3 regions of the Fundicoccus sp. Sow4_H7 genome follow, and region 1 is predicted to be linked to each of the others. Evidence: riboswitches for the same ligand, from Rfam matches in the RefSeq annotation. Region 1 holds a riboswitch; each other region holds the start of a gene.
What was found. Region 1 has a riboswitch for thiamine pyrophosphate ahead of ACTQ54_RS10735 (thiamine-binding protein). Riboswitches for the same ligand answer to the same signal wherever they lie in the genome.
Positions count from the first base shown of each region.

Region 2: another riboswitch for thiamine pyrophosphate. It lies ahead of thiT (energy-coupled thiamine transporter ThiT); the one in region 1 lies ahead of ACTQ54_RS10735 (thiamine-binding protein).
Region 3: another riboswitch for thiamine pyrophosphate. It lies ahead of thiM (hydroxyethylthiazole kinase); the one in region 1 lies ahead of ACTQ54_RS10735 (thiamine-binding protein).

Region 1 is NZ_JBQKME010000013.1:10,844-21,783, reverse strand. Features, by position in the region: gene ACTQ54_RS10750 (ABC transporter ATP-binding protein) at 1-692, opposite strand, end outside; gene ACTQ54_RS10745 (ABC transporter substrate-binding protein) at 694-1,683, opposite strand; gene ACTQ54_RS10740 (ABC transporter permease) at 1,685-2,470, opposite strand; gene ACTQ54_RS10735 (thiamine-binding protein) at 2,445-2,738, opposite strand; TPP riboswitch at 2,821-2,922, opposite strand; gene ACTQ54_RS10730 (1-phosphofructokinase family hexose kinase) at 2,977-3,900, opposite strand; gene ACTQ54_RS10725 (NAD-dependent epimerase/dehydratase family protein) at 3,919-4,674, opposite strand; gene ACTQ54_RS10720 (NAD-dependent epimerase/dehydratase family protein) at 4,919-5,659, opposite strand; gene ACTQ54_RS10715 (AraC family transcriptional regulator) at 5,693-6,529, opposite strand; gene ACTQ54_RS10710 (ABC transporter ATP-binding protein) at 6,744-8,480, shown strand; gene ACTQ54_RS10705 (ABC transporter ATP-binding protein) at 8,481-10,262, shown strand; gene ACTQ54_RS10700 (HdeD family acid-resistance protein) at 10,429-10,940, opposite strand, start outside.
Region 2 is NZ_JBQKME010000015.1:160-11,099, forward strand. Features, by position in the region: gene ACTQ54_RS11205 (TatD family hydrolase) at 276-989, opposite strand; gene thiT (energy-coupled thiamine transporter ThiT) at 986-1,549, opposite strand; TPP riboswitch at 1,586-1,691, opposite strand; gene ACTQ54_RS11215 (hypothetical protein) at 1,833-2,009, shown strand; partial or broken gene ACTQ54_RS11220 (NAD(P)-binding domain-containing protein) at 2,094-2,682, shown strand; gene ACTQ54_RS11225 (MBL fold metallo-hydrolase) at 2,757-3,674, opposite strand; gene ACTQ54_RS11230 (DUF4153 domain-containing protein) at 3,694-5,415, opposite strand; gene ACTQ54_RS11235 (redoxin family protein) at 5,560-6,045, shown strand; gene ACTQ54_RS11240 (ferredoxin reductase family protein) at 6,284-7,621, shown strand; gene ACTQ54_RS11245 (SDR family NAD(P)-dependent oxidoreductase) at 7,643-8,410, shown strand; gene ACTQ54_RS11250 (hypothetical protein) at 8,626-8,778, shown strand; gene ACTQ54_RS11255 (hydantoinase B/oxoprolinase family protein) at 8,854-9,237, shown strand; gene ACTQ54_RS11260 (AAA family ATPase) at 9,778-10,940, shown strand, end outside.
Region 3 is NZ_JBQKME010000001.1:596,965-607,904, forward strand. Features, by position in the region: gene ACTQ54_RS02640 (NAD(+)--rifampin ADP-ribosyltransferase) at 1-167, shown strand, start outside; gene ACTQ54_RS02645 (hypothetical protein) at 272-994, opposite strand; gene ACTQ54_RS02650 (hypothetical protein) at 987-2,564, opposite strand; gene proC (pyrroline-5-carboxylate reductase) at 2,707-3,540, shown strand; gene ACTQ54_RS02660 (YwbE family protein) at 4,240-4,434, opposite strand; gene ACTQ54_RS02665 (FAD-dependent oxidoreductase) at 4,557-6,854, opposite strand; TPP riboswitch at 7,154-7,245, shown strand; gene thiM (hydroxyethylthiazole kinase) at 7,302-8,129, shown strand; gene ACTQ54_RS02675 (thiamine phosphate synthase) at 8,119-8,838, shown strand; gene thiD (bifunctional hydroxymethylpyrimidine kinase/phosphomethylpyrimidine kinase) at 8,840-9,625, shown strand; gene thiW (energy coupling factor transporter S component ThiW) at 9,622-10,098, shown strand; partial or broken gene ACTQ54_RS02690 (hypothetical protein) at 10,626-10,940, opposite strand, start outside.

The DNA of each region.
Region 1 (10,940 bases):
TCTAAAAATTCAGGTAAAAAGATCAGTTCTTCAAAATTATCTTTGTGGATATTAATATGAAATTCCGCAACAATTTCTCCAGGCTGACCTTTCAAAACATAAATTTTATCGCTTAAAATAATAGCTTCGTCCACATCATGCGTAATGAGTAATGTTGAAGCTTGGATTTGCTTTCTATAATCCATAAACCAATGATGCATTAGACGCCTGGTAATGGCGTCTAATGCACTAAAAGCTTCATCTAATAATAACCAATCTCGATCAAAAGCTGTGGTACGAATGAAGGCAATTCGTTGCCGCATCCCGCCACTCAGGGCTTTCGGATAATAGTCCGCCCACTCATCTAAATCAAATTGTTCGAGTAAAGCGCGCGCTTTTTTGCGCGCTTCTTTTTTGCTTTGACCTTGAATGAGCATCGGTAGCATAACATTTTCAATAATGGATTTATGGGCAAGTAGCATGTCTTTTTGTAACATATAAGCCACTTTTTCCTTAAGTTTTTGACTACCTTCAATTTCAATTGTTCCGCTTTGTATTGGTAAGATTCCTGCAATCAGATTAAATAAGGTCGTTTTTCCAACCCCGCTTGTTCCCAAAATAGCAACAGTTTGACCTGACTCAGCACTTAAAGTAATGTCTTTTAAAACGGGATATTTATTGTAGTTATGATTTAACGCATTAATTGTTAACACTTTATTCCCCTAAAAATTCATTAGTGAAGCGTGGTTCTAAAGTAATGTCTGCTTCAATTAATTCATTGTCAAATAACCAATGATAAAAATCATTCCAACGTTCTTCCTCGATGTAGCCCCAATTGTCGATATCTGACGCATAATGGTCACTGATCCATTCTTGTGATTCTTTCACCATGTCAGCCTGTTCGCTTAATTCTGGTGCGTATTTCATTAAAATGTTAGCCGCTTCTTCTGAATTTTCCATGGCATATTGGTAACCTTTTTTAATCGCCTGAATGACCGCACGGGCTTCGTCTGGATTTTCTGCTAAATAATCATTATTAGCAATAATCACCGGGGAGTAGAAATCAAGCTCACTAGCGTAGTCTTTAAAATACCAGAAGTTTGTTTCCACGCCTTGGTGGTCTGCCATAATGCCGTCCCATGCATAGTAAACCCAAGCAGAATCAAACATATTATTAGCTAAACCAATCACTGAATTGTCGGCTTGATTAGGAACTAATTGGACTTCTTCAAAGTCCCCCCCTTCACTCTCAATGATATAATTTAGCATTGCTAATTCAATCGGATCGTTCCATGTCCCATAAGAATGACCAGTCATTTGTAAGGGGTCTATTATTCCTGCATCCTTATTGGATAATACCCCTGATGTATTATGCTCTAAAATGGTCGCAACAGCTGTCACTGGCAAACCAGCTGCTAAACGATGGGCGAGTGAATCTTGAAAACTTATCCCAAAAGCAGCTTGTCCAAGTCCGATTAATTCAGTTGTACTTCCTTGAGGGGGACGTTTAATGTCCACTTCAACTCCCGCATCATCAAAATAACCTTTATCTAAAGCAACATACAAGCCTGTATGATTGGTATTGGGTACCCAATCCAAAATGAAATCAATTTTATTTTGAGCTTCAACAACTGGGTTTGCTACAGACAATAACACTCCAGCAAGAACTAAAACACTAAGATATTTTAATACATTTTTTAACATTTTATCGACTCCAAATCGTTATTTTTTTATCATGATAAAGCCATGGAATACATAGCCGTTGAATCTGTTGTGTTACCCACATAAAGAGTAAACTTATGGATGAAATCACAACAATTACCGCAAACATACGGTCATAGCGAAAAGCATTTTTCATTTGAATCATATAGACCCCTAAGCCTTCAAAACCACCTAGCCATTCCGCTACCACCGAACCAACAAAAGCATAGGAAACACTGACCTTTAAACCAGAAAAAAAGTAAGGCATGCTTGCCGGTAACTTGACATGGCTTAGGATCTGAACCTTATTTGCTCCCATTAACTGCAGCAATTGAATGGCTTCTTGATCACTGTTGGCAAAGCCGTTTAAAATTGAAATAACAATCGGAAATAAGGTGGTGATAACAATTAAAACTATTTTGGGGGTCATATCGTAGCCCAACCATAAAACGAGTATGGGAGCAATAGCGACTGTCGGAATGGTTTGTGTGATAATCAGTAAAGGATATAAGGCTCTTTGTAACCATTCGAATAAATCCATGAATATCGCTAAGAAAAAGGCTAAAACAATGCCAATACTTAAACCTACAAACGCCTGTATCAATGTAATCTTGCTATGAAACAATAAGTTTTTCCAATCTTCAATGAGAGATTGAAAAATTAATGAAGGACTCGGGATAATGAAACGTGGTAACCAACCAAAATAAGCCGCTAATTCCCACAACAATATCAAACCTACACCTAGAATGAGCGGTGCATGACGATTAATGATATTTTTTTGTTTTATCATCTGAGCTTAACATCTGCCTTTCTTTATGGTAACGAATTTTAGCGTTAGCAAAAATAGCAGCCCCTTCTTCGCCAGCTATTTCGATTGCTTGTGTTAAAAGAGACATTAAATCGTGAAAATCTCCTTCAATCGTTGTTTCAAACGGTCCGACAACCGCATGAGCTGCTTCTTTACGAAGAAATTCAATCACCCGATCGACCGCATCCAAACTGATTTTTTCTTCTGTATATAACGGCAAAATTTGAAGCGCAATACTCGCTTTTGGCATAAAAAAATAACCTCCCTTTTATTTCGCACAAAGCGTACGCAAAAAAAGCAGGTCAAACGAGCTTTTAACTCGATTGTATGATAAAAATATCTCCCCACATCCCTACGTAAGTCCTAACTTAATCAGGTTTAAAGAGTTCGGTTTTACCCATCTCAGCCAATGATTGGCACCCCTTGTGCGTAGATACATCTTAGCAAACTTTGAAAAAAATTACAAATACAATTAAAAAAACAGATATTTATTCCCATTCATACAGAGAAATCTGAGCGACAAACGATTCAATTTTCGCTAGGTCAGCAATGTCGACCGATAAAGAAGTTGCTAAAGCCGCAGCTGTAGCAAATTGTAGGCTTGTCGACAAGTCTTTACTTTCGACATATGCCTTAGCAAAACCAGCTAACAAGGAATCCCGTACCCCTAACTCACTCATTCCTTCAACAATAGCTGCTTGACTAATAAATACCTTTCCTTCTTCCGTTAGTAAAATCGCTTCATGTAACTGGTGTGAAATAAGAATATTTCTGGCACCACGTTCTTGTAATTTCTTAGCACTTTGAACGATTTCTTCAATGGACTCAACTTCTGCATCAAAATATTCTCTAAGATCATTCATGGTAGGCGTCATTAAGAATGGATGATAGGCTAAGTAGTCCATCATCGAAATCGGACGAATATCTAAGATAATTTCAGCATGATTATATTGACATAGTTCCGTTATTTTTTGACACACGTTATCCATTTGATTTTGGACACATTCACCACTAATAATTACCATGTCATCGGCCGTAACATGGCCACTTAGGTATTCCAATAATTCTTGAATAGCTTCTTCACTCAGTTCAAATTCGGGTGATTTGTATGTCGTCAATCCATCCGCTGTTTGAACATCAACGCTGATGGATGTTGGACGTTCATGAAGAATAAAGAAATTCTCGATGCCTTCTTCATTCAATTGATCAACAATATATTGCCCGGTAAAACCTCCTAAGAAACCTGTCGCAATACTTCGTTGGTTCATTTTATTCAATATACGAGACACGCTGATGCCTTCACCACTAAAATCATAACGATGGCGGTCAACTTTATTCTCTTGTCCAAATTGGATCGATTCTGTTTCTAAAATTAAATCCAATGTTGGTTTTAAGCTGATAGTATAAAACATTCCTTCCCTCCTAAAGTGCTACTTACTTTTTTTGGTATTCAAATACGCTTCAAACGCATCATAAGTCGGTTGATAGCCAACTAATTGACGAGCAGATTCTAAATCTAAGCGCGGCATTGCATGGTTGGAAACCCCATTAATGACAATTGTCGGCTGAAGCAAGTCTGCTTCCAAGCAACAATCAATTAAGTGATTAAAATCTTGATAATGAAGAATCTCAGCAAGTTGAGCAACCTGTCCCGTAAATTCAACGCTTTCATTTTCAGCAATATAATTGCCAATCCGGATACCGATAGATTCTACTTGATGGTTGTAAGCATAATAATTAGCCAAATGTTCCATAAACAACTTTGAAATACCATAATAGCTAGTCGGTCGTGGTTCATCACCTACTTTGATTTGCATATCCACAGGGTAATTGCCCGTACTATGAATCGAACTGGCATAAATAATTCTTTGTAGGCTTTTAGCTTGCGTCGCTGCCTCAAATAAATAATAAGGGATATAATAATTCGGTTGGATCAATGCCTCAAATGTTGCTTCCGGACTTGGCTCACCCGCTAAGTGAATCACAACATCAATACCATCTAAGAGACCATTCCAGCTATTTTCTTCATCCAAATCTAAGGCTCGCGTCTCAATTCCTTGATAAAGCCCAGCCTCTACACCTTCAAAACCTTGATCCACAGCTAGCAGTTCATAACTTGATTTTAAATGCTGCACTAAAGCCCGGCCAATCGTTCCAGCTGCACCCGTTATTAAAATTCTCTTCATTTAATTCCCTCCATCAATAAAGTGTCATTATCTATTATTCAATAATATAATAAATATCAATTTAAAGCACTTAGTTCTGCTTAGGGAGTCAGCCCTAGAGACTGCGTAAATTGATTGAGTCGTCGTAGGCATGAATTAACCAATCGTTTCCTCAACGAATACCAAAAGTGGCGTTATTGCTGCGACGAGTTTAAAACTTCAGCCTCGTCCTTTCATGATTTTTACACATTTTTGTGGACTTTATCTACTTAGACATTCCATAGGGGTCAAAAGCATCATAAGTTGGTTGGTAATCCACTAATTGACGGGCTGACTCTAAGTCTAATCTAGTTATCGCATTATTTGAAACCCCATTGATAACAATCGCTGGTTGAGATAAGTCAGCTGTTAAACAACAATCGATTAGATGATTAAAATCGCGATAATCCAGCATTTTTGAAAACTGATTACTCTTTAATGGTCTTACTTGATTTTCTTCCTTATAGCTACCAATACGTATGCCAATGGACTCTATTTGATAGTGGTAAGCAAAATAATTCGCTAAATCTTCCATAAATAATTTTGAAACACCATAGTAACTCGTTGGGCGCGGTTCATCGCTCACTTTAATTTGCTTATTAACTGGATAATTCGCTGCTGCATGACTTGAACTGGCGTAAATGATCCGTTGAAGTTTGTTAGCTTTTCTTGCTGCTTCAAATAAATAATAGGGCATAAAATAATTAGGCTGAATTAAATCATCAAAAGCTGCTTGAGGACTACGGTTGGCAGCTAGATGAATAACAAAGTCAACTTCATCTAATAATCCTTCCCAAGTGCTGGCTTGATTTAAATCCAAAACCTTCGTATCAGTTGTTTGAAAAATACTATCGTCTACTGCTTCAAAAGATTGATCAACAGCTAATAATTCATATCTTGTCATTAAGTGTTTGACCAATGCTTGCCCAATACTCCCTGCTGCTCCTGTGATCAAAATCTTTTTCACTGTCAGTACCTCCATGCATTGAATTAATCAGCGTTATTTATTATCGAGGGTATTTTTGTATTTAGAAGGTGCCACGCCGTAATGTTTTTTGAATTGTTTTGAAAAGTGGTAGACGTCTTGATAACCGACGTCTCGGGCAATATCTTTGATGGAACTATTTTCAATGGCTAAACGTTCAGCGGCATTGGCTAAGCGAATGCTGATTAGATAACTGATCACACTCATGGACGTTTTTTCTTTAAATATTTTAGACAAATAAGTCGGGCTAACAAGAAGTTCACGAGCAATATTTTCTAACGTCAGTTCATCTTGGTAGTTTTTCTTCATATAAGCAATCGCAAGTTCCACTAAAAAGTTTTGCTTTTGTTCTGTTTTAGTTAAATTACTGGCGTTTACTTGATTATTTTCAGTAATTTGTCGCGTTAGTAAAATCATTAACTCCATGGTTAGAGCTTTTAAATAAAGTTGGTAGTCTGGCTTTTGCTCATTCAGCTCACGAATAATGCTCCAAGCCCGATCATAAACTTGTTGATAGTAAGTAGTTAAGTGAATAATCACTTGTTGGTTAGGCATATGATTTCTTTGCTGGAGGTTTGTTGAAAAATTCGTAATCCCTATATGGAGCTGATGTGAGTGGGTACCTACTTTTTGTTTTTCAGAATGCTTTTGTCCAGGATTGAACAAAAGTGCCATCCCAGGGTAAACGGTTTGTTCTACCCCTTCAATAAAATATTCTGCCTCGCCTTCTAACATCAAAGTGATCTCAAAAAAATCATGGTGGTGTAAACTGTTATGATTTCCTTCTTCATTCCATGAATCAAAGGCATAGAGTATATCGATATTAAATGTTTGACTGTTAAAATAGTTCATTCAGTCACCTCCTAAGTCTTTTCTTATTATACTACAATTAAGGCATAAAATCGTATCAAATAAATGACTAAAAAAAATATTTTTTTCAGAAAAAGACTGATATTATCATAAAAAATGCTGAAATAACACATTTTTTTAAGTTGTTTTATCCATTTTAAACTGATTTAAATCTTGTAAGCTTACAAAGTAAATAAAGTCAGTAAAGGAGTCGCATATGAATCATTTTTCTTGGGTTTGGAATTACACAAAAAAACATAAGGGTTGGATTGCCTTCGCCCTGTTTTTGCTGTTAATGAACTCTATCATGGTAATTATTAATCCATATCTAAGTAGTATTTTAATTGACCAAGTTATTAATAACCAACAAGTTGATTTACTTGTTCCAATTCTTGCTACGATGATTGGATTGACTTTAGTTCGAACTGTCATCCGCTACAGTTACCAAGTCATGTTCGATATGGTTGGTCAACGCACACTGCATCAACTGCGAAAAGATATGTACAGAAAATTAAATGAACTCGATTTCGATTATTTTAATCATACGCGTGTTGGAGATATTATGGCACGGATGACTGGTGATACAGAAGCCGTTCGTCACTTTGTTTCATGGACAAGCTATAATATTTTAGAGTCTTTCATTTGGTTTTTAACAGCTGTCATTATTATGACCTTTATCAATTGGCAATTAATGTTAGCACTCGTTGCAGTTACACCGCTGATTTTCTATTTAGCCATGAAACTGTCCAACGAAAGCCATCCGAAGTTTTATGAAATCCGTGAAAGTTTCTCCCGCCTCAATTCAATGGTAGAAGAAAATATCGGTGGTAACCGGGTTGTTAAAGCTTTTACCCGTGAAGAGTTCGAAAAAGAAAAGTTTACTACGTATAACTTAAATTATCGTCAAAGTAATCTAGATTTGGCGCGAGTGTCTCAAAAATACCTTCCTGCTTTAGAATTTTTAGCTAGTATTTTAAGTGTTATTACATTATTATTTGGTGGTTTTTTGGTTATCCGCCAACAAATGACACTGGGAGAATTGGTTGCTTTCAATGGTTACTTATGGATGTTAAATAATCCAATGAGGATGATCGGTTGGCTTGTCAATGACTACCAACGTTTTCAAGCATCTGTACACAAAATTCGTCAATTATTACAACGCAAACCACAAATCCCAATTGATATTGATGAAGACAGCTTAAAACTGAATGGTGATATCGAGTTTAGAAATGTTTCATTCCACTTCTCAGATGATCCTAACACCAATATCCTAACGGACATTGATTTTAGAATTTCTAGTGGCATGACTGTTGGTATTATCGGTGAAACAGGAGCGGGTAAATCAACCTTAGTTAATCTTATTGGACGCTACTATGATCCAACTGAAGGTGAAGTACTGATTGATGGGAAGAACATCAAAAACTACCCTGTCCGTCAACTTAGAGAAAATATCGCTATGGTTATGCAAGATGTCTTTCTCTTTTCAAATACGATTACTGACAATATTGCCTTTGGAAACCCATTTGCTGATGGTGAATATATTCGTAATATGGCAAAAATTGCAGATGCCGATTCATTCATTTCACAAATGCCATTAGGTTACGACACCATTGTTGGTGAACGGGGCGTTGGCTTGTCAGGGGGACAAAAACAACGGATCAGTTTAGCGCGTGCGCTGACTAAAAACCCATCGATCCTCATCTTGGACGATACGACCTCTGCCGTTGATATGGAAACAGAAGCTAAAATTCAAACGGAATTAAGCCGGATGACACAACGGAAAACAACCTTTATTATTGCCCACCGTATCTCTTCAGTTCGCGATGCTGATTTAATTTTAGTTTTAGATAAGGGTCGGATTATTGAACAGGGAACCCATAATGAATTAGTTGCTAAACAAGGCCATTACTATGATGTCTACCAAAGACAACTCGGCTTGGAAGGAGTGAAATAAATGGCTCGTAATCTATATAATGAAGATGAGACTCTAGAAGAAGAGTTTCGACCCGAAGACTATAAACGTGTCGGAAAGTATTTGATTCCTTATAGAGGCACCATTCTTAAAGTATTGATTTCCATCTTAATTTCTAACATCGCCTTGATGTTAGGACCTTATTTTACAAAAGTTGTCATTGATACGGCTATTCCACAAGCAGATATTGGAGTCCTCTTACGTTACTCAACCATGTTTACCGTTGCTATTATTGTTGCCTGTGTCGGTTTATATTATCGTTTATATGCCATTACTAAAATTGGTCAAGATGTCCTAGTGGATATGCGTTATGATATCTTCTCTCATATTCAAAGCTTACCTTTTTCATATTTTGATAACAGACCACACGGTAAAATCCTAACAAGGGTCGTTAACTACATTAATACCTTAAGTGATTTATTGAGTAATGGTGTGGTGAACTTAATTTCTGATATTTTCAACATTATCATTACCTTAGCCTTTATGATCGCTCTCGACTTTAGATTAACGCTTTATAGCTTAATTCTACTGCCAGTTTTATTTGCGATTGTTATGATTATTAAAAAACATCAGCGTAAAGCCTATCAAAACCTAAGTAACAAGCAATCAAATTTGAATGCTTATATCCATGAAAGTATCGCTGGTATAAGAATCACACAATCTTTTGCGCGTGAACATGAACGTTTTGAGATTTTTGAAGAGCAGTCACAAGAAAACTATGATGCCTTTATGCGAGCTGTTAAGATTCAATTTGCCTTGTGGCCGTCTGTTCAAAATATTGCCGTGATGTCGACCTGTATCGTCTATTTTGTTGGTATTAGACAAATTGGAGTGGAAGTTTCGACAGGGACATTGATTGCCTTCATTACCTATATCAACAACTTTTGGAATCCGATTATCAATATTGGTAACTTTTACAATAACTTAATTACGGCGACAGCTTACCTAGAACGAATCTTTGAAACCTTAGATATCGTTCCTGAAATCCAAGACAAACCAGGGGCCATTGAGCTTCCTCCAATCGAAGGAAATGTCAAATTTGATCATGTTACCTTCCGTTACGAAGAAGGAAAAGATATCCTCCGTGATGTGAGTTTTGACATTCCAGCAGGCCAAACAATTGCTTTAGTTGGGCCGACAGGGGCAGGTAAAACAACCATTATTAACTTATTAAGTCGCTTTTACGACATTAATGAAGGAACGATTTATGTAGACGGCTATGATATTAGTGAAGTGACCATTTCTTCCTTACGCGAAAAAATGGGTGTCATGCTTCAAGATACCTTTGTCTTCTCAGGAACAATTCTAGACAATATTCGCTATGGACGCCTTGATGCGACAGAAGAAGAAGTCATTGAAGCAGCCAAAACGGTTCATGCCCATGAATTTATTATGGGACTAAAAGATGGTTATCATACGGTCGTTGAAGAACGTGGAAGTACCCTATCTTCTGGACAAAGACAGCTACTAGCCTTTGCAAGAACGTTACTGGCTGACCCAGCTATTTTAATTTTAGATGAAGCCACTTCAAGTATTGATACGAAGACCGAAGAATTATTACAGGAAGGTTTACAACGCTTGTTGAAAGGCCGTACATCCTTTATTATTGCCCACCGCTTATCTACCATTAAAAATAGTGATCAAATATTCTACATTGCTAACCAAACCGTTCAAGAAAGAGGTAGCCATGAAGAATTAATGCAGCAACGCGGTCTATATTACCGCTTGTACCAATCACAATATGATTTATTATTTGTTGATTAAATCACTCTTCTTGAACAGAGTGGTAGAGCATGTCGAAAATCCGACCGTTTATAAGGATAGTGGAACCGTCGTGAGCCTTGTCTCACGACGCGTCTGGCTACTCGAGCTAGTCCGTTCTTTACACCATCCTTTAAACGGTCGGATTTTTTTGTCTATAAAATTTTGATTAATTTAGATGTTCTTCCAAATAGCTTTGTAGACGGCTATGATGAACCTTACGGCTAATAATAATACTGTTCGCTTTATTAATTTCTTTTTCGATATAGTCATAATAAGTTCCCGGTGTTAGGATACCGACCAACAGAAATAAGTCTAATCCACTGGTACCAATAATTTCATCAGATAACATGACACAATTTGTACCAAAGACAAAATATGTTTTAAACTTACCTTCAGTAAATTTATAAAATTGTGCTTCAGGAATAGCACGCATTAATTTACCACCATAGCTCGCTAATTGCTCTTTTGTCGTAGGTTCCCAAGGCTCTAACACGGAAGTCATTTCTGCCAACTTTTCTTCTAGCGCTTCGGCTTGATCTTGGTTCAATAAAACATCATATTCAATGACGAGATTATCACCATTTTTAATTGAAAAATCAATATAAGCCTCTTTATCCACAGTGACCAAAACCCCATCACCAATCGCATCAAACAAAAAGCGCGAATCAATATCATGAT
Region 2 (10,940 bases), on a different contig from region 1:
CTTGAATAACACCAAAAGCCACCAGCTCTCATTGAAATGCTAATGAGTACGGGTGACTTTTTTAGTGTTTTTTAATCTTAATTAGACCTTTATTCAATTACATCGATTCTTCACAGAATTTCCTTCCACAAAAAACAATTAGTCTCTTACCTCGACATAACTCCAAAAATTTCAGCCGAAGCTTGACTAAATTGATACGCTCCGACGCTGTTAAACAACCTAAGCTAAATGTGATTGAAATATCGGATGTGGACAAATTCGAAGAGTAAAGGTATTTATTTGAGTTGTTCCATTAATAAACGCCCACCCACTTCCAACTCAGTCGATGAACAACTTTTCAATTGAGCCACATAGGCTTGAATTCGTAAGATTTCATCAGGCCAAGATGGCGTACCATTGACCCACTCTAGGGCAGTAGGGCCATCGGTTTCAAATAATAACTGCTGTGTTGGAATAAGATTAATCAGCTGATCGGTCAAGGTTGAATGCCCTGCATCAACAGAAATCGTAAAGAAACAGCCTAGCTCCAAATAATCAGTCACCAAGTCCAAAGGCCCACTATACCAGTGAATAATTTGACCATGTAATTGGTGCTTTTGTAGCAAGGCAAGTACTTCTTTTTCAGCTCCTTTTGTATGGATATTGCAAATATTTTGGTGCTTCTTTGCCTCCGCTAGAAAGTATTCAAAAACTTCCAATTGACGCGGGTAAGCCGTTGTATCTTCTGCCCAGTGGAAGTCTAAACCAATTTCACCGATGAAATCACAATCCTGAATGTAAGGTTCAATATTGTCTAAAGATGTAGTTGGCGTCACCTTCCAAGGATGAATTCCGAATCCCTTTAAGATGAGTGGATGGTCTGGAATGGATTGATAGTCAGACACAGACTCACTAACCGCTAAAGTTGTCATGTTTAAGCCTTCAATGTCCGCTAATGCCTTCTCCAGCGATGGATAATGACTGAGGTGATCATGGGCATTTATTATCATGCCAATTCACCGACAAATAATTGCCGAGCTTGCCGGTACAGAAGCAATAAAGCTAGACCAGCAATTACTGTTGTGACAATGACAGATCCTCCGTTAAATACAAAGGAATAAAAGCCAACAGACCAACCTTCTGGAGCAAACCGACCCCAATAATAAACCCCAGTAATAAAGTGCCAGAAGTAACGAGCTAGAGTCCCGATAAAAGTACTCAAAAAGATATAATAAGTTGCTTTCTTCTGATTTCCCGAAGCGGTTGCCTGTTGAAGTGCCGGAGCCACAATTCCTGCTAGCCCATTAAAAGCAAAAGCTACCGGATAATCTAACACCACTTGCACAGGGTGGATAATTGAAGCTCCGCCTAGAATAATCGTCAGTAAACCCCATAAAAGCCCAGTAAATATCCCTGCTTTCCACCCTCGACGCAGACAAAACAACGTAATGGGAATCGAGCCCAAAGCGATATCGAAGCCCGTTCCTTCGATAGGAAACAGTGAGATAATAAAGGCCAAAGTCGCAATCAACCCAGCCTCTATATAAACAGTTAACGAATTTTTTTGCATAAAAATACCCCCTTTGATACACAAAGGAGGCTTAAGTCTTCTTAAGTCTGCAATCCCTCCGCACGTACTAACGTGATCAGGTAATAAGAGTCCCGGCATACATCCAGTCTCAGTCACTCTAGTGACTCCCCTTTGCTTAGATGATATCATAGCTCATAAAAAAAACGTTGTCAACCTCGATGTTATATTGCCCCCTCCTACAGATGATACATATAAAGATTGTGGCGTTTTCTATGGATAAATTAGTAAGATCCTTTTCTTTAATGATGAGATATTTAATTTGATGGATGATATGAATTTAAATGATGCCTACTTTCGGACAATTAATGAATCAATGGGGTTTACTGATATTAAAGATCAAGTTAAGATTTGGTCAATTCCATCTACTGTTTTATGGGCTGTTGCTACGATATCCTTATTAATCTTGAATGGTTGTGTGGTTAAATTAATTATTATCTGATTTAAATTCTATGCTAAAAATGATACGATTGAGCTATAGATGATTTTTCTTAAATGAGATGTAATATTGAGTAAGCATGATATTGGAGTAATCGAAATGGCAGTGATGGCAGAAAACCCGGATAAAAATTTAAAGCTTGAAACAACCCTTGAATCTTTGGTTGAATCGTTAGAAAAACCTCGTAAAGTGATTCTAATGGTACAAGCTGATAAAGGAACAGATGCGGTCATCCAACAAGTTCTAACATTCTTAGATAAAGGTGATATTTTAATTGATGGTGGAAATACATACTTTAAAGATACGATGTGACGTAACGAAGAATTAGCAGAAACTGGGGTCAACTTTATTGGTACTGGGATTACTGGTGGAGAAGAAGGTGCTCTTAAAGGTCCAAAAGAACTTAATTTTAGATGACTACTTTAAAGATATTGTTGAAAACTATCGTACAGCTGCCCGTGATATTGTTGCTTTAGGTGTTCAAAATGGTATTGCAGTCTCTGGTTATGCTTCAGCCATTACTTATTTTGATTCATACCGTTCTGAATATTTACCAGCCAATATCATTCAAGCACAACGTGACTACTTTGGTGCACACACATATGAACGCGTGGATAAAGAAGGCGTGTTCCATTTTGATTGGTATGGCGATAAAGGCGAAGAGCAATGGGATTAAGTTAGAAATTAATAAACAACTAAAAAACGTCTGTATCTTATAAATGAGATACAGATGTTTTTTTACAGTTATATCTATTCAGATGGTTTTTGAAAAGGGATGCGGCGGTCTTGTTTATCAGTCCAAGGGATAGGACTAGTTTTTTCGCGTTCCATGTAATCGACGATTGTTTCACCTTTTTCATCGAACTGGACCACGGCGTAATGGGGATCGTGATAAAGGAACAGTTTGTAGCCGTTGGTGAAGGCATCGTTGAGCCAGTGGGTCTTGGCCGCAATGGAATCCATAGGATAGTCATCGTTGGCGCTTACCCACAGTGGATTGCGCTGAGCATGGTTCAAGAATATATCGCCTAAATGGAGCATCACTTCATTATTTTGAATCAGCTTAATTGCTGCATGACCACGGCTATGACCGCCCGTATGATGCATCGTAATCTGGGGCGACACTTCAAGGCTGTTTTCAAAAGTCACCACTTGTTCTTGAATCGCTTCCCAATTTTCCTTCAGATAAGTCCCACGTGTTCGAGTATTTGGATGGCGGACTTCGTCCCATTCAATGGCTGTCATATAAATTACCGCATTGGGGAAGGTCGAAACAATCTCACCGCTTGTTGGATCAAGCCTAGTTAAACCACCAGCATGGTCATTGTGCATGTGGGTCATCATGACAAAGTTGATATCTTCTGCACTTAAACCGAGTTCGGCTAACGAATCCAACATATGATTGTCTTTTAGAACCCCTAGATTGCGATGTTGTTTGGCATCCAATTTTTCCGTACCAAGGCTAGCATCGATCAAATAATTTTTGCCATCGTGCTGGATTAAAATCGGGTCTGTCAACTCGATCAGCTGATTGTCCGCATTTGATGGATAATAGCGCGACCAGACAACTTTTGGGACAGGACCGAATGACGTCCCTCCATCCGTTGTCTTATCTGCACCATCCAACCAAGTTAATTTTATATCGTGAAATTGATATGAATAAGTCATTCAAAAAGCTCCTTCTTTTTTATTTAAAATTTAACAAGATATAAACATTTCCACTATAAGCACTGGACGTACTTCTTAAGTAGACAGCAACTATTTTCATTTCAACCGCTTCATTGGCGACCGTCATAATTCCCTGTTCGGGAGTTAAACCCTCTTCAGCCCCTTCTAGCGCTTGTTCGAATAATTCCTGGGAGTCAAATTGCAATATCTCTTCACCAGCTTCATTTGTTAAGTTAATGACAATGTATTTATCTTCATTTACATAAGACTCTAAAGTAAATATCCCTTTTTCATCTTCAATCTCTATCGGATCAATGTGATCATACCAATTTAGCACCAGGAAATGATCAAAACCTTCGATATCAATCGTTGGATACTGATCCCAGTTCCAATTAACCGACTGAACAACATTCGTTCTGCGATTAGAATTGAAGTAGGTTGGTTCAAAACCAAAGGTCTCTTCAAAATCAGCATAGAAATTAAAATTATCCCCCAGCAGATCGGTCTGATAGTCATTTTCATCGAGATATAGAGCGAGTTTTGTAATCGCGATCGCATCCGCTTCGTCAAGTTGCGCATGAGGGGTAATTTGATTGCCATCCCACATCTGATTTTTCTCTAAAAGCCGAACCAGCTGCTTCTCATGGTTATTCAGACTCATAGTAAACGCATCAAGTGGCGGCGTAATCGAAATAACAGCCATCACTAACAGCAGAGCAATACTCCACCAATGCATTTTTTCTTTATTCAAACTAAATATCACTGCCGCAACCGTAGCAAAAACCCCAAACAAAATCACAAAATAGCGACCAATGGTTAAGCCGTTGGTTTCTATTCTTAAGATGGAAGCAAGTGTTTGAAATAACACGATGGGAACCATGACTTTAGGAAACCATTGTTGGTAAAGACTGATATATTTATTTGGTTGAAGATTAAAGGACAACAGATAAATAATAAAACTGATGATGGCATAAGAAACTAAAAGAGGCTCTAATAAATTATTCGTCCAGAATGGTCCAGAGATATTTATTAGGAGATAAACAATTAGGATGGAAGTGTAAATTAAAGTGATTGGAATAATAATGTATTTGAGTAACACTTCGAGAAAGCGCGGGACCGTGATGACTTGCTGGCCGTCAGGGCTCGGCGTGAGCGCGATGCAATAAAGTGGGACGACAAAGCACCAAATAATGTTGAGGGTATGAGTGACCAATTGGTAATCCAGTTCAAAAAGCAGCGTACTGATGGCGATGTGGATTAATAGGAAACCGAGCGACAAAATAACCCCGAAAAGTAAGGCAGTAAAAAAGTTTTTGATAAAGGCTAATAGACTTTGATGAAAGGGGAATTCGGCATTTTGGATGGTTGGAATCCATATAAAAGCTAAAATGAGTGCAAAAATAATGACGGCTGTTTTGACAGAAAATCGCAAACTCTCGATGGGAATGGGGGCAAAGAGAAAGGCGAAAACCGCCGTTGCTATTAGAGCTAACCCCATCAATAAATATCGCCGGTTTTTCTGCGCGGCAAAAAAGCGTTCGAATAGCATTTGTCCAACAGTTGCCAATAGTGTTCCTGCCATAAAGCATATCAACCAGCGCTCAGAAATTTTTTCGGAATCCTCAAGATAGATGGCGTTCGCAATGGTTGCGAATAATAAAAATAAATAACTGAGTGGAAAGCGCCAGATAGACTGGCTCACTTTGTTAAAAGAGTGGGAAATCTTTTCTTTCAAGCTCATTAAATCAATCCTTTCACCATTTCCTTTGATTATAAAGTGCTTTCATCAAGAGGTCAATTTAATCAGCTAAATCAGATAAACGTGACAAAATCAGGAAGGTTGACTAAAATGGTAGTGAATATAAAAATAATTGAGAGGTGCTTCATGCAAATAAAACGTGGCGATCAAATTATTAACTTGGTAGGTCAACCTTTAGCGGTTGGCGATGCATTACCAAATGTGGAATTACTCAATCAAGATAGACAAGCGGTTCAATTAGGCGACTATATTAATGGCGTATCCGTCATTAGCATTGTTCCCGACATCAACACTAAAACCTGCAGTATTCAAACGAGTCGCTTCAACCAACTCGCGAATGAAAAAGACTACCCAATTATTACCTTGAGTAACAACCAGCCAGAAGACATCGTAAACTGGTGTAGTAGTAACGACGTAGATATGGTATACTTGTCCGATCTTAATGGCCAGTTCAGTCAGGCTTCAGGATTGTTGATGGCAGAGTATGACAAATTAGCCCGGACAGTCATGGTAGTCGATGATGATGGCGTGATTAAGTATATCGAAATTGTAGCCGATATGCGCGACGAACCAGATTACGGCAAAGTGTTAGAAGCAGCCGATCGGTTGTAATAATATATAGATAGAAAAAAGTGTACGCATCTCTGAGTAATCACGATGCGTACACTTTTTTGTTGTTATTAACTATTTTGAGTTATTAGTAAATTAAATTAAAAATAAATCAATATTACAAGTGCAAACGTTTTGACTCAGTGGCTTTATAATGTTAACATTTTTTTGTAGTTGAAGGTTTATTGAAGTCAAAAAACTGTTGTGTTTTGTGTGATATTTATTAAAAGGAGAAATGCACATGAGTAAAAAAGCTTTAAAATGGTTTTTCCCAGGGGTTGCTATACTGATGTTTGTGACCTTTTTAATTGCCTTATTGTCGCAGTATATTCCGCCAAATTTTACAGAGTTATTGTCCAATGTAACAGGGACATTGTCGTTTTGTATTATGCTGACACTGGTGTTGATCGCTGTGCGGCCTAAGGCAATCGAACGTCGACTGGGCTTAACGACAATGTATGAAGTGCATGCTTGGATGGCAATGGTGTTGCCTGTCACGCTTTTGATTCATGTATTTATTCGCTGGAGTGGTTTAGAAAATGTATTGACGCTGAATTTGTCGGACACATCACTTCTGGGATATGTTGGTTTGATTGCTTTGATTGTTGTGATGTTGACCGGGATATTTGTTTTATCGGATACGATTATTAAAAAATCCAAGCCACTGATGAAGTTCAAGGGTAAGGCTAACCGAAATTTTCATTTGTGGTTGCATCGTTTGGCGATTGTGAGTGTAATTGGGATACATTTCCATGTTTATCATGTGGAGTACCTTTTGGATAATACGCCATTCCGTTTGTTAGCGACATTTTATACAGTCGTTGTATTAGGCTGGTATCTGATTTACAAGATTCGCCTAGGGCAATTGCCTCGATACGAAGTGGTTCGCACAAGTAAGCCATCGCCTAAAATTCATGAAATGGAATTAAAGCCAGTTAATGGTCAGCGTATGGATTATGTTGCAGGACAATTTGGTTTCTTTCGCTTTGTGGACTCAAACGTTGCTAGTGAAGCTCATCCATTTTCCTTTGCTTCGTCACCTCGCTTTCATCAAGATTCGATCATTGTGATGATTCAAGAAGACGGGGATTTTACTAACACGCTAGAAGACGTGACTGAAGGTGACAAAGTGACGATAGAAGGGCCTTATGGTGACTTCTATCCTGAAGAAGTCCGTCATTCTAACGATCCGATGGTGCTTTTGTCGGGCGGTATAGGCCTGACTCCGAGCCTGAGCGTCCTTCGTGAGGAAATCGCCAAAAATTCTGATCGTCGCATCGCCTTCGTTTGGGGTGTCGGTTACGAAAAAGATCTCATGTATTACGACGAACTTAAAGACCTTTCAACTAAATATCCCAATTTCTCTCACCATATTATCTTTAGTGAAGAAGAAGTTGAAGGATTCCCGCATGGCTTTGTGGACGATGAGTTTATTCGGAGTCAAGGTTTGGAAGAATTCTACGAGACAGCTACTTGGCATATTTGTGGTCCACCACCCATGTTAGAAGCAGCTAAAGGATTAATGGCAGACAACAATGTAACTGACGAACAATTGTATATTGAAGAATTTGCATTTTAAAAAATTATAGGAGGAACTTTAATGAGTAAATTAGACGGAAAAGTAGCGATTATCACTGGTGCCGCAGGCGGAATTGGTATTGCAACAGCGAAGTTATTTATTGACGAAGGGGCTAATGTTGCTTTAGTTGATGTGTCAGAAGAAGCCTTGAGTGAAGCAGTAGAATCTTTGGGCACTGGCGAAAACATCGTTACCATTACGGCTGATGTTACTAAAGAAGAAGACGTTAAAAACTATGTTGAAAAAACCAAAGAAGCATTTGGTCAAGTTGATATCTTATTCAACAATGCGGGTATCACAGGTGTCTTGACGGACATGGTTGATATCGAGTTAGAAGACTTTGAAAATGTTATGGGCATTAATGCTAAAGGTATATTTTTGGGCTTGAAACATGTCTTGCCACTAATGATTGAGCAAGGTAGCGGTAGTGTTATTAACACCTCATCCGTTGATGGCTTACGTGGTTCGCCAGGTTTATCCCCTTATGCAGCCTCTAAACATGCGGTGGTTGGTTTAACCAAATCAGCTGCTCTAGAAGTTGCTGATAAAGGTGTGCGCGTGAACTCAATTCACCCATCCCCAGTCGATACTGCGATGATGGAAAATATTGAATCAAGTACAGGAGACAGCACTGCAGCCAAACAAGAATACATTGATGCAATTCCCCTTGCGCGTTATGCAGAAGCAGAAGATATTGCTAAATTAGTATTGTTCTTAGCTTCAGACGACAGTGAGTTTATCACTGGCTCTCAATATCGTATTGATGGCGGTATGGGTGCACAACAATAATTAAATAAATATCACAATAATTAATCTAAAGCCAAGTCTATTCAATTAGACTTGGCTTTTTTTGTTTCTATAGCTAGCTCATCTTTATTCTCTTGCCCCTCTAAAAGGAAAGTTGGATTCTTTGAGACGCAATCTTTAAAAGTAAACTGGAAGACCAGCCACCTCGGCCACTAAATTGTAGATGAGAGGGATTAATATGAAATTAGCGACAGACATTGGTAGGACATTTACCGACTCACGAACAACAAACCACTGAGTGGATCAAAGCCAAGTGGCCAGAAATGTCAGTGACAGCGTCTTACGAAATTACCCGTGAGTGGTGCGAGTTTGAACGGACGAATACAACGGCCTTGAATGCTTATGTATAGCCAATCGCCACTTCATACCTTAACAAACTGGATTAAGAACTGAATAAACAAATCCAAGCAGACCAAGAATTCGTGATGCAATCCAATGGTGAGACGACCACTTTCAATGATGTCAAAGAAACGCCGATTACAATGGTGGAAGCTAAGCGACCAGTGCCTGTCTCCAATTATTTCATTAAACTGTTAGAAGCCGTTAATATTATTCAAAAAGCATTAGTCGACATTTTACCTCACCGTCTCATTGCAGGACACTATGCAGCAGTATGTTCAGTTGTTATTGGGGGTGTGGATCCCGATAGCCAGCAACCCTTTATGTTGGTAGAACCAACCACTGGTGGATGGGGTGCAACAGTGGATAATGACGGGCAATCTGGCCAGTTCTGCTATGGAAACGGGGAAACCTATAATGTTCCGATTGAAGTAACGGAAACCCGTTATGGTGTCCTAGTCGAAGAATAATCACTGCGGACAGAAGATTCAAACGCTGGAGCAGGGGAATTTATTGGGGTCGTGGAACAGTTCCTTCTTACCGGGCACTCAATGATAACCAATCAGTGACAGTGACTTTTGGACACCACAAGTCAAAACCGTGGGGTGTGGACGATGGTCTTAAAGGAAATTCTAATGATGCCTACATCCACCGTGCCGATGGTAGTGTTGAAGTAGCCGCCAAAACCTTTGGGTACAAGTGGATGCGGATAGTTTTACCTATGGAGAATTAAACTTATTAGATAAATAAAGGAAACTCGTTAATTGTAATTTAAAGTGAAAGAGACAGCTGTATAAACATGCACTGCTTTTTTATTGTGTAGAATAAATATCACCAAAACCTTAAAATTGAGCGAATTAAATAATTTAATTATGGTATCATTAAAATATGAGAATAATATTGTTTTATTGGGCTTTATTTTAGGTTTTGTGGATTTTGTGACTTTATTAATAATTGATTAGTGTTGGGCTAATAAGTCGAAACTCTTTCAACACTTAGGGGGAACTGGAATGAATAATGAATTTCAATGGATACCATTTTATGGGGCTTTTGCAAAGAAAATACTTGAATACAAAGATAAACGACATGAATTAATGGAGATAATGCAACAACTGCATGAAGAAGAGCCGCTACTGAATTACCTAAATTTCGATCGTGAAGATTGGTGGGAACCAAGAGGTAATGAGATTGATCCCTTCTCTATTTTTGCAACATTTAATAGGCAAATTACAGATAAAAACAGAATTCGTCTAATAAAGCGCTATGCAGAAGAGTTTAATATTAATGAGGAAATCCCTATGGAATTTAATTCTATTCCTGTTTTGAATAATTTAAATTCATTTTACTTTAATCAAGATGGAATATTATGGGATTTATTCATTGAAGCGATGAACTTTGATGAGAATGAAGGGATGTCCGAAGAATTTCAAACCTTATTTGATAAGTCTCTTTCCATAAATGGGAATGGACTGTCTAGTATCACGATTGGTTTATATTGGATTAGACCAAATGTTTTTATAAGTCTTGATAGTAGAAATGTTGAGTTTTTAGCTGAACAACATAAAATTTCTTTTAAAGCTAAAGATGTGGATGGTGAAAAGTACAATGAGTTGTTACAAACTTTAAAAATCCAAATTCCTAATACTAGTATTCCTATGATTTCATTTCAAGCTTGGCATTATACTAAAAATCGAAATAGTAAAGTAAATTATTCAACTGGGCTCTCAGTTAAAGATTGGGTTGAATTACTCAATGATCCTAAAGTATTCAATCAACAAAGCTTAGAAATAATGAAGAGATTCAAGGATTATGGAGGCAGCGCCTCATGCAGTCAGCTCTCAAATAAATATGGTGAAACTGTAAACTTTTATAATAGAGGTTCATCGGCACTTGGAAAGAGAATATATGATGAGACTCATTGTAATGTTTACAAGGAAAATGGGAAAAATCGATGGTGGCGTATTTTATACACAGCAACAGACACAGTTTCTGAAAATAATGAAATGCAAGAAAGAGATGGTACTTTCGTTTATAAATTAAGAGATGAATTAAATGAAGCGCTGAATCAAGTGGAATTATCACATATAAAATTATATGCAGATGAGTTGGATGTGCAACCAAGTCAAAATTTTTGGTGGATTAATGCTAATCCAAAAATTTGGTCTTTTTCGTC
Region 3 (10,940 bases), on a different contig from region 1:
CCAATCTGACCGACCAAAAATTCCCGGGCAATTTAACCCAATCTTACCGCTCAACCGCGTTATTAAAAATCATTGGAGAAATTCAAGATCTTGAAAAGCTAAATAAATATCAGCGGGATGAATGGTTAGGAAAATTGTTGCACAATCATGGTGAAATCATAAATTAGGCTTTAAAGATTGAGTGACAATAAAGGCAAAAAAAAAGAAACCACTATCTCGTCAATGACATAGTGGTTTCTGTTATTTATTTTTTGCGCCTGACTTTCTTTTATTAAAGCCTAGTAAACCCGTCATAAGCAAAGTACACCATCGCAAAACCAACTACAATCAAGATAAGGCCAGATAATGCTAACATAAATATCACCATCGGTCCGGCAGTTGAACCTTTAATAAATAAATTAACGAAACCATTTGAGGCTGCTTCTAAGTTAAATAACAAAAGAAGACCAATAATTGTGAAGGGGACAAAAATAGCTAGCGCAGGCCAAACAAGACCCCAGATGGCGTCATTTCTTTCAGAATAGCTTGGCCTGGCTTGATCGGCTAAATGGTTTAAATTTTCATTCGTAAGGATGCCATTATTATCATCTACCAAGGCATAGTCAAATCCGCCCGATTGAGACCTTTCCTGTGTGAAGGGATAGCTCACATCATCAATTATAATTTCATTACCTGAAAAATTGACACTTGCCTGCGTGACACTTAAGTGCTGTTGATTGATGTCTTGAGCGACTGAATCATAGGCTTCAACCATGGATTTTTCCATTAATTGCTGCTCAGTTAGCTGTTCAAAATAAGGAATATCGTGATTTTCTTCTTGAAAAACACGTAGTTTAACCAGTCGCTGGCTATTATTAAACTCCATCCTTAAGGCATTATCATCGTATGGCAAAGTCGCAAGGATAGATTTATCTGTTTCATTTTTTGCCAACCCAATAAATACCGCTGCTATAAGCACGATTGCCAACAAACTAAAGCTATATTTTTTACTCATTATTTTCGCCTCCTGCAGGGTAGATAATCTCACCATTTTGTAGGATGTTTTCAGGAATGATAACTAATGATTTGCTTTGACCATTTTGCATGCCAAGATTTTGGCCTACTATTTCAATGTCGCCTTCAACTTCAATCAATCCATCTCCTAAATAAAGCAAATAATAATCATAAATATCATTTTCCGTAGCTTCAACAACCAGCCAATTATCAAAAGCAGGACTACTAACTGTGCCAGTAACTTCAAGCTTTTCTTTAAAAGCAGGGATATTTATTAGGTAGTCGGAAAGGCTGGATTCGAAAACTTCAAGTATATTATTATTAATACTGAAAATGGGTGATGTTTCCGTTGCGGTCAATTCACCGTAAATTTTGCTTGGATTATTCAATACTAGTACTTCAGCGAGATGTTGGCTATTTTCGTCAATTAAGACTTCATTCGCATGTTCTTCGGGCACAGATGAAATATATGTTGCATCTTGCTCCTCCGAAAATTTCCGTGACAGACTTATTGTGTTTGGAGTAAACCCATTTGCACGAATATTGATTTCACCCATTTGGGTATCCACCCCAAGCGAGAATTCTTCATAAGCGACTGCAATTTCTTCCTCCGATAAATCCGGATCCAATAATTTAGCAAATAAATTAAAGTAGGCTTCATTTAACTTCAGTTTTTCATCATCATCCGGCATTTCATCGGCATCAAAAGCTGTTGTAAAACGGATTTCGAGAAAATCACCTGTCGGAGTTGCGCCTGAAAACAAATACAATTCATTCAAACGTCCCAATTCAGCCAGCTCGGTCGCATAAAAATAGACACTATTTCCCCATGAACGAATGTGCGCTTCTGACGTTTCTAGATTAAACAACTGTTCCAGCTGGTCTAAAATCCGGTTAATATATGCCCGATTCACATAAACTGTCTCACCTTCATAATCTTCTGAATAAATATCCCCTAAACCTAAATCGGAATCATACCAACTTCCGACTAAATTGACTAAATTGTCATCATCAAACATCGAAAGCGGAAAATTAAAGCGGGTTTCAAAAAATAAAACATGATCGTTATTTGCATCATTTAAGGTTGTAGCATAGGCTTCATGATTTTCAATCGTCTGATTATGATTCTTATCGGGTTCTTTTGCCCATTGGTCATAAAATGTCTCCCAGTCTTCAAAGTTAATACTAGGATCGACTATTTCTAATAAAGTTGAGATGGTTTCAAAATCTAATAAGTCATCCGCACGAATGGTTTGATAAATATAAAAACCGTCGCCTCTGTTATTTATTCCCGAATGAAAACCAACCGTTGCATTGATTGGAAGATTGAGCGGAACCGTCACCGCAGAGCTTTTAGTTGGATCAACCGTTAATGACATTAATTCTTGCGAGAGTTCAAGATCAAAAGCAGTCAAAACTTCATAGGCCAAACGGTTGGAAAGTCCATCATAGGAAAAGGGGATCGACTTGCCATCGTAATCTGCATTAAATACAGCCGAATAGCTTTGTGCATTAACATGAGTGATATTTAATCCAAAACTCATCAATATGATTAACAATATTTTCTTCAAAACCAGTCACCATTCCTTTCAAAAGCAATTGTTTGTTAAATGTACTATATAAAAAAAACGCATTGTCTTCAATTCAGAAGCCTTTTCGCATATACAAAAGTTTCAACTTCTTGTATCATTTAAATAAATATCAGAAGTCATTTTGTTATTAGCAGAGATATTTATTATGAAGAAGGTAGGGATTTTAATGAAGATTGGCTTTATTGGAATGGGAAATATGGGGCAGGCGATGCTGAAAGGGATGTTGAAAGCTGGGCTGACGGAGCGCGAGGATATTTTTGTTTATGATGTGTACGCGCCGATTGTAGAGGAAATGCAAAATCTGTATGGAATTACGGGGGCTCATAGCGAAGTGGAAGTCGCAAAGCAAGTTGATGTGCTGATTTTGGCAATCAAACCGAATATGGTCGAAAATGTCCTATTGGCGATTAAAGAAGTTGTGTTTGAGAAGCAAATCATTGTTTCAATCGCTGCTACCAATTCTCTTGCATTTTTAAGTAAATATCTCCCTGAAAAAACAAAAATTGTGCGGGCGATGCCCAATACACCGGCAATTGTTGGCGAAGGCATGTCGGCCTTGTGCTTGAATGAGTGGATTGATGCGAATGATACAGCGACAGTGTTGGCGCTGTTTGAATCATTCGGTAAAGCCAAAGTAATTGACGAAGCATTAATCGATGCTTTTACTGGCGTGAGTGGTTCAGGACCTGCTTATGTGTATTTATTTATCGAAGCCTTAGCTGATGGGGGAGTGGCGTTAGGATTGGCACGCAAGGATGCTTATGAGTTTGCGGCCCAAATGGTGAAAGGGGCAGCGCAAATGGTACTGGAAACCGGCATACACCCAGGCGAGTTGAAAGACATGGTCACATCACCCGGTGGGTCAACCATGGCCGGCATCCATAGTTTAGAAAACGATCGCTTCCGCGCAACCGTGATGAACGCTGTGTTTGCAACAGCTGCCAAAAATAGATAATGTGTATTAGATGGTGTGAAAATTGTGAGGCGGCGAGGGTATTGTTTTCAACTCGTTTTGCAAACGAGGCTAAAGATTTCAACTCGTCGCAGCAATGAAGTCACTTTTGGTATTAGTTGAGGAAACGATTGGCTACTTCATGCCTACGATAACTCCATAATTTATACAAATTCTACGACTTACTATCGCGGTCGTATGAAAAGTGTGTTTCATCCGAGCGGTTGGTCCGCGGTCGTATGAAATATGTGTTTCATCCGAGCGGTTAGTTCGCGCTCGTATGAAATGGTGTTTTCATCCGAGCGGTTGGTCCGCGGTCGTATGAAATGGTGTTTTCATCCGAGCGGTTAGTTCGCGGTCGTATGAAAAGTGTGTTTCATCCGAGTGGTTGTTGTGCGGTCGTATGAAAAGTGTGTTTCATCCGAGTGGTTGTTGTGCGGTCGTATGGAAAGTGTGTTTCATCCGAGCGGTTGCTGTGCGGTCGTATGAAAAGCTGGTTTCATCCGAGCGGTTTGTCCGCGCTCGTTTGAAAAGGTAGTTTCATCCGAGCGGTTTGTTCGCGGTCGTATGAAATAGTCGGATAAAGACCACAAAAATATGTAAAAAGCATGAAGCCACGAGGTAAAAAAATTAAACTCGTTTTCCAGACGAGTACCAGTTTGGTTCCTCATTGAATCGCAGAAGCCTATTTCAAGTCCTCGTCTACCCAACAATTTCCTTCACGCGCCCAACTGTGCCATCCGTTAACATCACTTTAATTCCATGCGGATGACTCGCGGAATTGGTTAAAATTTTAGCGATGACGCCTTTCGTTAACTTCCCCGTGCGTTGATCCGCTTTTCTGACAACATTAACCGTTGCACCAATTTGAATATCGATACGCTTTGTTCCATTCATAATAAATATCTCCTTTAATCACGATTTAGTATGTTATATTTTAACGAAATTTACTCAAACATGCAAAAAACGTAAGAATCTCAAACCAAGAGATTCTTACGTTATAATGTTTATATATTTGATTACAAACCTGCTGCTTCCATAGCTTGTTTTAAAGCTTCGATGAAAGCTTCTGAAGAAACGCTAGCACCAGAAACAATGTCCAATTCTGCCGATTGATTTTCTAATGCTTTTTCTGCCATTTCATGTAAGGCTTCGACACCAATACCGACAGTTTCAGTTTGTTCAACGATTTGGATATCTGTCATCTGACCATCTTCAACAACTACTTGGATTCTTACACGGCCGCCAAAACCATTATTTGATTGACCTTCAAAGACATTTTCAGAAACTTCTTCAACTTCTGTCTCTTCAACATCTTCTTCAACCTCTGCATCAGCTGATTGTTTCCATTCTTCGATTTCAGCTAATTTTTCAGAATGTGTCATTGTTCCTTGGCTTAAACCACGCTGTGAGAAGTACTCAGCTTTATCTGTCTTGGTTTTATCATTTGTTTCTGAACCAGCATAGTCTGGATTAAGAGAAGTATCAGCTGTCGCAAAACCCTCTTCATCAACTGAAGCAGCAGCACGTCCTGCTACATAACCACTTGTCATGACACGACCTAGACCGTGTACACGCATTCCACCACTGGCTTCACCGGCTGCAAATAAGTTAGGAATCGTTTGTCCGTAAATATCAATCACTTGCATATTTGCATCTACACGAATTCCTGCTAGTGTATCGTGCATGCTTGGAGTAGCCCATAGTGCATAGAAAGGACCTTCTTCAATTTTATTTACAAGTGTTTCTTCACGTTGCCAATCTTCATCGTAACCAGCATCAATAAATCCGTTGTAGCGTGTAATAGTATCCACTAAAGTTGCAGGATCCATTTCGATATCTTCGTGATATTTATTAACAATCAGATCGGCTAATTCTTCTAAAGTATCGGCTTTAAAAGCATAGCCTTCTTCGTAGTCTAAAACGCCTTCTGCATCCATATCCCAGCCATTGCGTTCAACAGCTGCTTGGTCCATGATTGCCCATAGTGGTCCACCGTAAGCTTCCGCATTGCCATCGCCTTCAAGGTCAATAAATGTCCCGGTTAAAGCTTGATCGAAGAATGGTTCACGAGCAGTATTCATTTGACTCATAGCATATTGGTCTTCGTTACCAATTCGTTGACCAACCATATTAACAATTACTAAACTGTTGTAATCCGGTACGATACCATTGGTACGAACGAGTGGCCAAATAACACTTTTTTCACTCCAACCTCTACCGTATCCATATTGTGTACCAAAACGTTGTGGGGCAGTAATGTTAGCACCAACAACAGAAGTATAGTTTCCTAAGCTACCAAGTGAAGCACCAATTTCCATAGCGGCATATTCACCTGAAGCATCTTGGTCCGAGAATGGCATACCAGCTAGGCCATCTAAGTATTCTCCTAAACGTGGGTCTAACATCGTTCTAAACTCAACATTACCTGTTGAACCACCTGTACATATAATCACAGCTTTATTGGCTTTAATATTTACAAGTTCTCTATTTTCTTCGATATTTCCTTCACTCATTAAGCTTTGGAGTGGTTCTGTTTCACCAGGTAAGATAGTCGGTGAGTAGCTTGCTTGAATCCCTGTAACATTACCTTCAAAAATACCGTCACGGTAAATTTTATCCATATGATAGTTTAATAGAAATTGTGCGCCTTCTTCACGTAAAGTTTGTTCTAAAGGTCGGCTAATCCCGATACCAGCAGCTTCAGTACCTGTATAAGTATTTTCCCAATCAGAAGCATCAACATATGTCATACGTCCTACGCTATCACCATCGTTACCACCATCACGGTAATAAGCACGAACCATTGGTTCAACATCTAAGGTTTTAATCCCATTGTCCATTAACCAATCATAAGTTTCAGCCATGGAATTCGCAATGGAACGTGTGTATTCGGGGTCGTTATAGCGCGAGTTAATCGAAGTTCCTCGTGTATGATCGTAGTAGTACAAGTCTGCTGAGTCTTCAATATCCCATGCTTGTTGATCAATCGTGCCACCACCTGAGTGAAATTGACCTTCACTAACTGCAACGTGTCCACCAACGTCAAAGTTTGCTTCGACTAACAGAACAGAAGCACCATCATCTAATGCTTTCAAAGCAGCAGTTAAACCAGAAGCACCAGCTCCAACTACCACCACGTCTGCTTCATAATCCCAAGTAATGTCATCTGTTGCTGGTTGATTTGCGCCTGTTGCAACAAAATTTGACTGTGAACTTACATGAGTTAGAGCAGATTGACCGACTAATATTGCAACGATAGCAATACAAATAAAGGATATAAGTTTATTGAATTTATTTTGATTTTTTTCTGACATTATAATTTTTTCACTCCTAATAAATAATACATGTTCAAAAACTCACAAACATGCACAAAAAATATAAACAATTAATACTTGCTATAAGAAAATATCGAAATTATCCTCCTTCCTTGGTAATATTTTCACAAGAAGTATATCAATAAATTTTATAAGTGTCAATCGCAAAATTTTGATTATCGAATATTTACTGGAGATGTCCAATTATTTAAATTTATAATAATCAAAACTTTACCATCCTATTATAACAGAATAATTGACAAAAATTGTATTAATAGGTAAGGTTAGTGGTACAACATTTAAATAATTTGGGGTGCTTTAAAAAGCTGAGATTACACTCATTGAACCTGAACAGGTAATGCTGGGACAGGGATAGTTTAGGAGATATTTATTTAAACGAAGAGGGCAATCCTAGTGGGTTGCTCTTTTTTTATGGGAGGAAAGCGAATGTATCAGGAGGCTATACTCACGCTTGTCACGATAACGAAGGATCGTAAGCCGTTGGTTCCGTCGATAACGAATAAGGTTACGATGCAGGCGGTGGCAAATACACAAATCGCAGTGGGGGGGTCGCCTGCTATGTTCTTTTTAGCTGATGAAGGTAGAAGGTTGGCTGAGAAGTGTGCAGCGATGTATATTAATTTAGGAACATTAAGCGAACACTACCGTGAATTAGTTCCGCAAACCATCCTTCAATTGAAAAAAGAAAATAAGCCGTGGTTATTGGATCCGGTAGGATTAGGGAAAGGGCAATTGCACAATGAATTGATTGCTTTTATCCATGACCATCCGCCGACCATCATCAAAGGCAATGCGTCCGAAATCATTCGTTTGGCCAATATGTGGAGACTTATTGAGACTGCTCACCAATTAAAAGGGGTTGATAGCCAAGATCCAGTCGAAGCCGCTAAGGAAGCAGCGATTCAGTTAGGTCAGCACATTAAGACTGTTATCGTTGTGACAGGTCCGATTGATTTAATCACGGACGGAAAACAAATTATACGTTCTCATGGCGGATCTGATTGGATGGAGACTATTTCGGGCATGGGCTGCATGCTTGGTGGTGTGATGTCAGTCTTTTTAGCGGATGCCAATCCCATGACAGCGGCGATTACGGCTGTGAATGCTTTTAATCTGGCTGGCCAAAATGCAGCACAAACTGCTAAAGGTCCTGGGACATTTTTCATGCATTTTTTAGACGCTTTATTTAATTTATCTGCCGATGAGATTAGCCAGCACCCACTTAAAATGGAGGACCTTCACAATGAACTATAATCGTAAAAAATTTAATCTCACGCATTACCTTGTCATTGGGCCTGAAAATACTTTAGGTCGTGATACTTTAAGTATCATTAAAGAAGCGATTGAGGCAGGGATTTCTTTTATTCAAATTCGTGCTAAAAACAGCGATCCCAAAGAAATCATAGAATTGACTAATGCGACAGCATCTCTTATTCAAGAAATGAAAAAAGCGGATGATGTTAGCCTTGTCGTCAATGACCGCCTTGACATCGTGTTAGCCTGCCGCGAAATGGGGTATAAAGTCGATGGCATTCACGTTGGTCAAACAGATATTCCAGTCGATCTCTGCCGCAAATACTTAGGTGAAGATTCCATCGTTGGACTTTCCGCTTCAAGTAAATATCTCATTGACTACGTCGAAAATGCTGACACTTCTGCTATCGATTATTTTGGTGCGGGACCATTACATCCAACGGATACTAAAAAAGATGCCGGCCGATACGACGGAGATGATCAGGCCATTACACTTAGGACATTTAGTGAAATTGAAACATTAGCTCAGATAAGTCCGATTCCAGTAGTCATTGGAGGCGGCGTTAAAGTAGGTGATTTGCCTGAACTCTATCAAACAGGGATTGATGGTTATTTTGTCATCTCAGCCATTGCTTCGGCTTCCAATCCTTACTTAGCAGCTAAAGAACTTGTCGATACATGGACAAATTTATCAAGGGAGAATAAATAAATTGAAAACAGCCTTAACCATTGCCGGTTCTGATTCTTCAGGCGGCGCAGGAATTCAAGCCGATTTAAAAACATTTTTAGCCAATGATGTCTATGGTATGTCAGCCATTACAGCTATAACAGCACAAAATACGACAGGCGTCCAACAAGCCTATGTATTAGAAGCCGACTTATTAGAAGCGCAAATACGGTCTGTCTTTGACGATATCCGTCCGGATGCAATTAAAATTGGCATGGCCGGTAATGCAGCATCCATTAGAGCGATGACCAACGTCCTCGAAGAATACCAAGCTGAAAATATTGTTATTGATCCAGTTATGGTAGCGACATCGGGAGCGAGTTTATTCGATCAGGACAATGCAACGACTTATTACCATGAATTATTTCCCTTAGCCACTGTAATTACCCCTAATATTCCAGAAGCTGAGAGCATTCAAAAAATCCAAATAAAGACCGCTAGTGATATGGAAGAAGCCGCCATTAATATGTCTAAACGTTTTAACACCGCCGTTTTACTTAAAGGTGGACACTTAAAAAATCAAGAAGCAATTGATGTTTTGGCAGTTGGCAGTGATATTTATTGGTTTGAAAATAAACGCATTGATAATCCTAATACGCATGGGACGGGATGTACCTTGTCGTCGGCCATTGCGGCAAATTTAGCAAAAGGATATCTATTGACCGATAGTATTGATAAAGCAAAAAAATACTTAACGGCAGCGATTGAGGCGCAATTGGATTTAGGTCGTGGTTCGGGCCCGTTGGATCACGGGTATGGATTAAGATGAGTCGCACGCGTAAAATAACTCAATTAGGATTGTTTGTCGCCTTGTCATTTGTGTTATCGACTATTTTGGTATTTCCAAATATGGCACCTGCCCAACACATGATGAATGTATTAGGGGCAGTGGTTCTTGGGCCGTGGTATAATGCCTTGTCAGCCTTTTTATCGGGTGGCTTAAGAATGCTAGTTAGCGGGCGAACTTTTATCGCCACGAGCGGTTGGATTGGAGCTTTATTAGCTGGAGTTGTTTTTAAAAAGACCAACAATTATCTTTTGACGGCTTTAACGGAAATGATTGGATCAGGTATTATTTCAGCTATTGTGTACTTTTATCCGATGCGATATTTATTAAATTTAGATATCGATAATCCTTTTTACTATGTAGCCTTTTTCTTGCCTTCAGCTATGGTTGGGGCTGTGTTAGGTTACTTTGCAGTAAGAGCATTAGGGAATTGGTCTAATAAGCATATCAATTGATGTTGAAAAGTAAAACGCTTTACACTTAGGCGATCAGTTGGAAGAGGCGCGTATCAAAGTCGAAAACTTTATGGGTGACATATTCATTTTCGCAGGAGATGATAATCAATTGTGGCTGTCATCATTGATGGCGTAAATCATCGCAGACCATGCAAACACTGACGTTCATCTCAATATTTACGAAGGTGCCGGCCATATATTCTATGGTGATGGGACTTCTGAAGCGCCTGGGTTTGGAACTTTGCTAATGGGTGGCGACGAAGAAAGTAACTTAACTGCCTCACAAGCTTTTGTCGACACTTTAATTGAAGTCGTCAACGGATGGCACCTTCCTGAAAATTAAATATCTCTGTAAAAACCTTAGCGTCAACTAGCATATAATAATGCAAAGTTGGCGCTTTTTGGGTTGTGTTATTTGTCAGTCTATTGTGAGCTAACTGATTTTAATAAGACTTAATTGTGGTCAGCTATCGAAGTGGGTTAGATTAAGGAGGCTTTTTGTCACTGTGTGGTGCTTTTGAGAAACATTAGAGTCGTTTATTGTATGAGAATAGCGGCAAGACCGACATAAAACGCTTCACACGTTCACCAAACGCGTACCCCTCAGACCGAATTACTTCCCTGCGTTCACCAAACGCGTACCCCTCAAACCAAATTACTTCCCTGCGTTCATCAAACGCGTACCCCTCAAACCGAAATACTTCCCTGCGTTCACCAAACGCGTACCCCTCAGACCGAATTACTTCCCTGCGTTCACCAAACGCGTACCCCTCAAACCAAATTACTTCCCTGCGTTCATCAAACGCGTACCCCTCAAACCGAAATACTTCCCTGCGTTCACC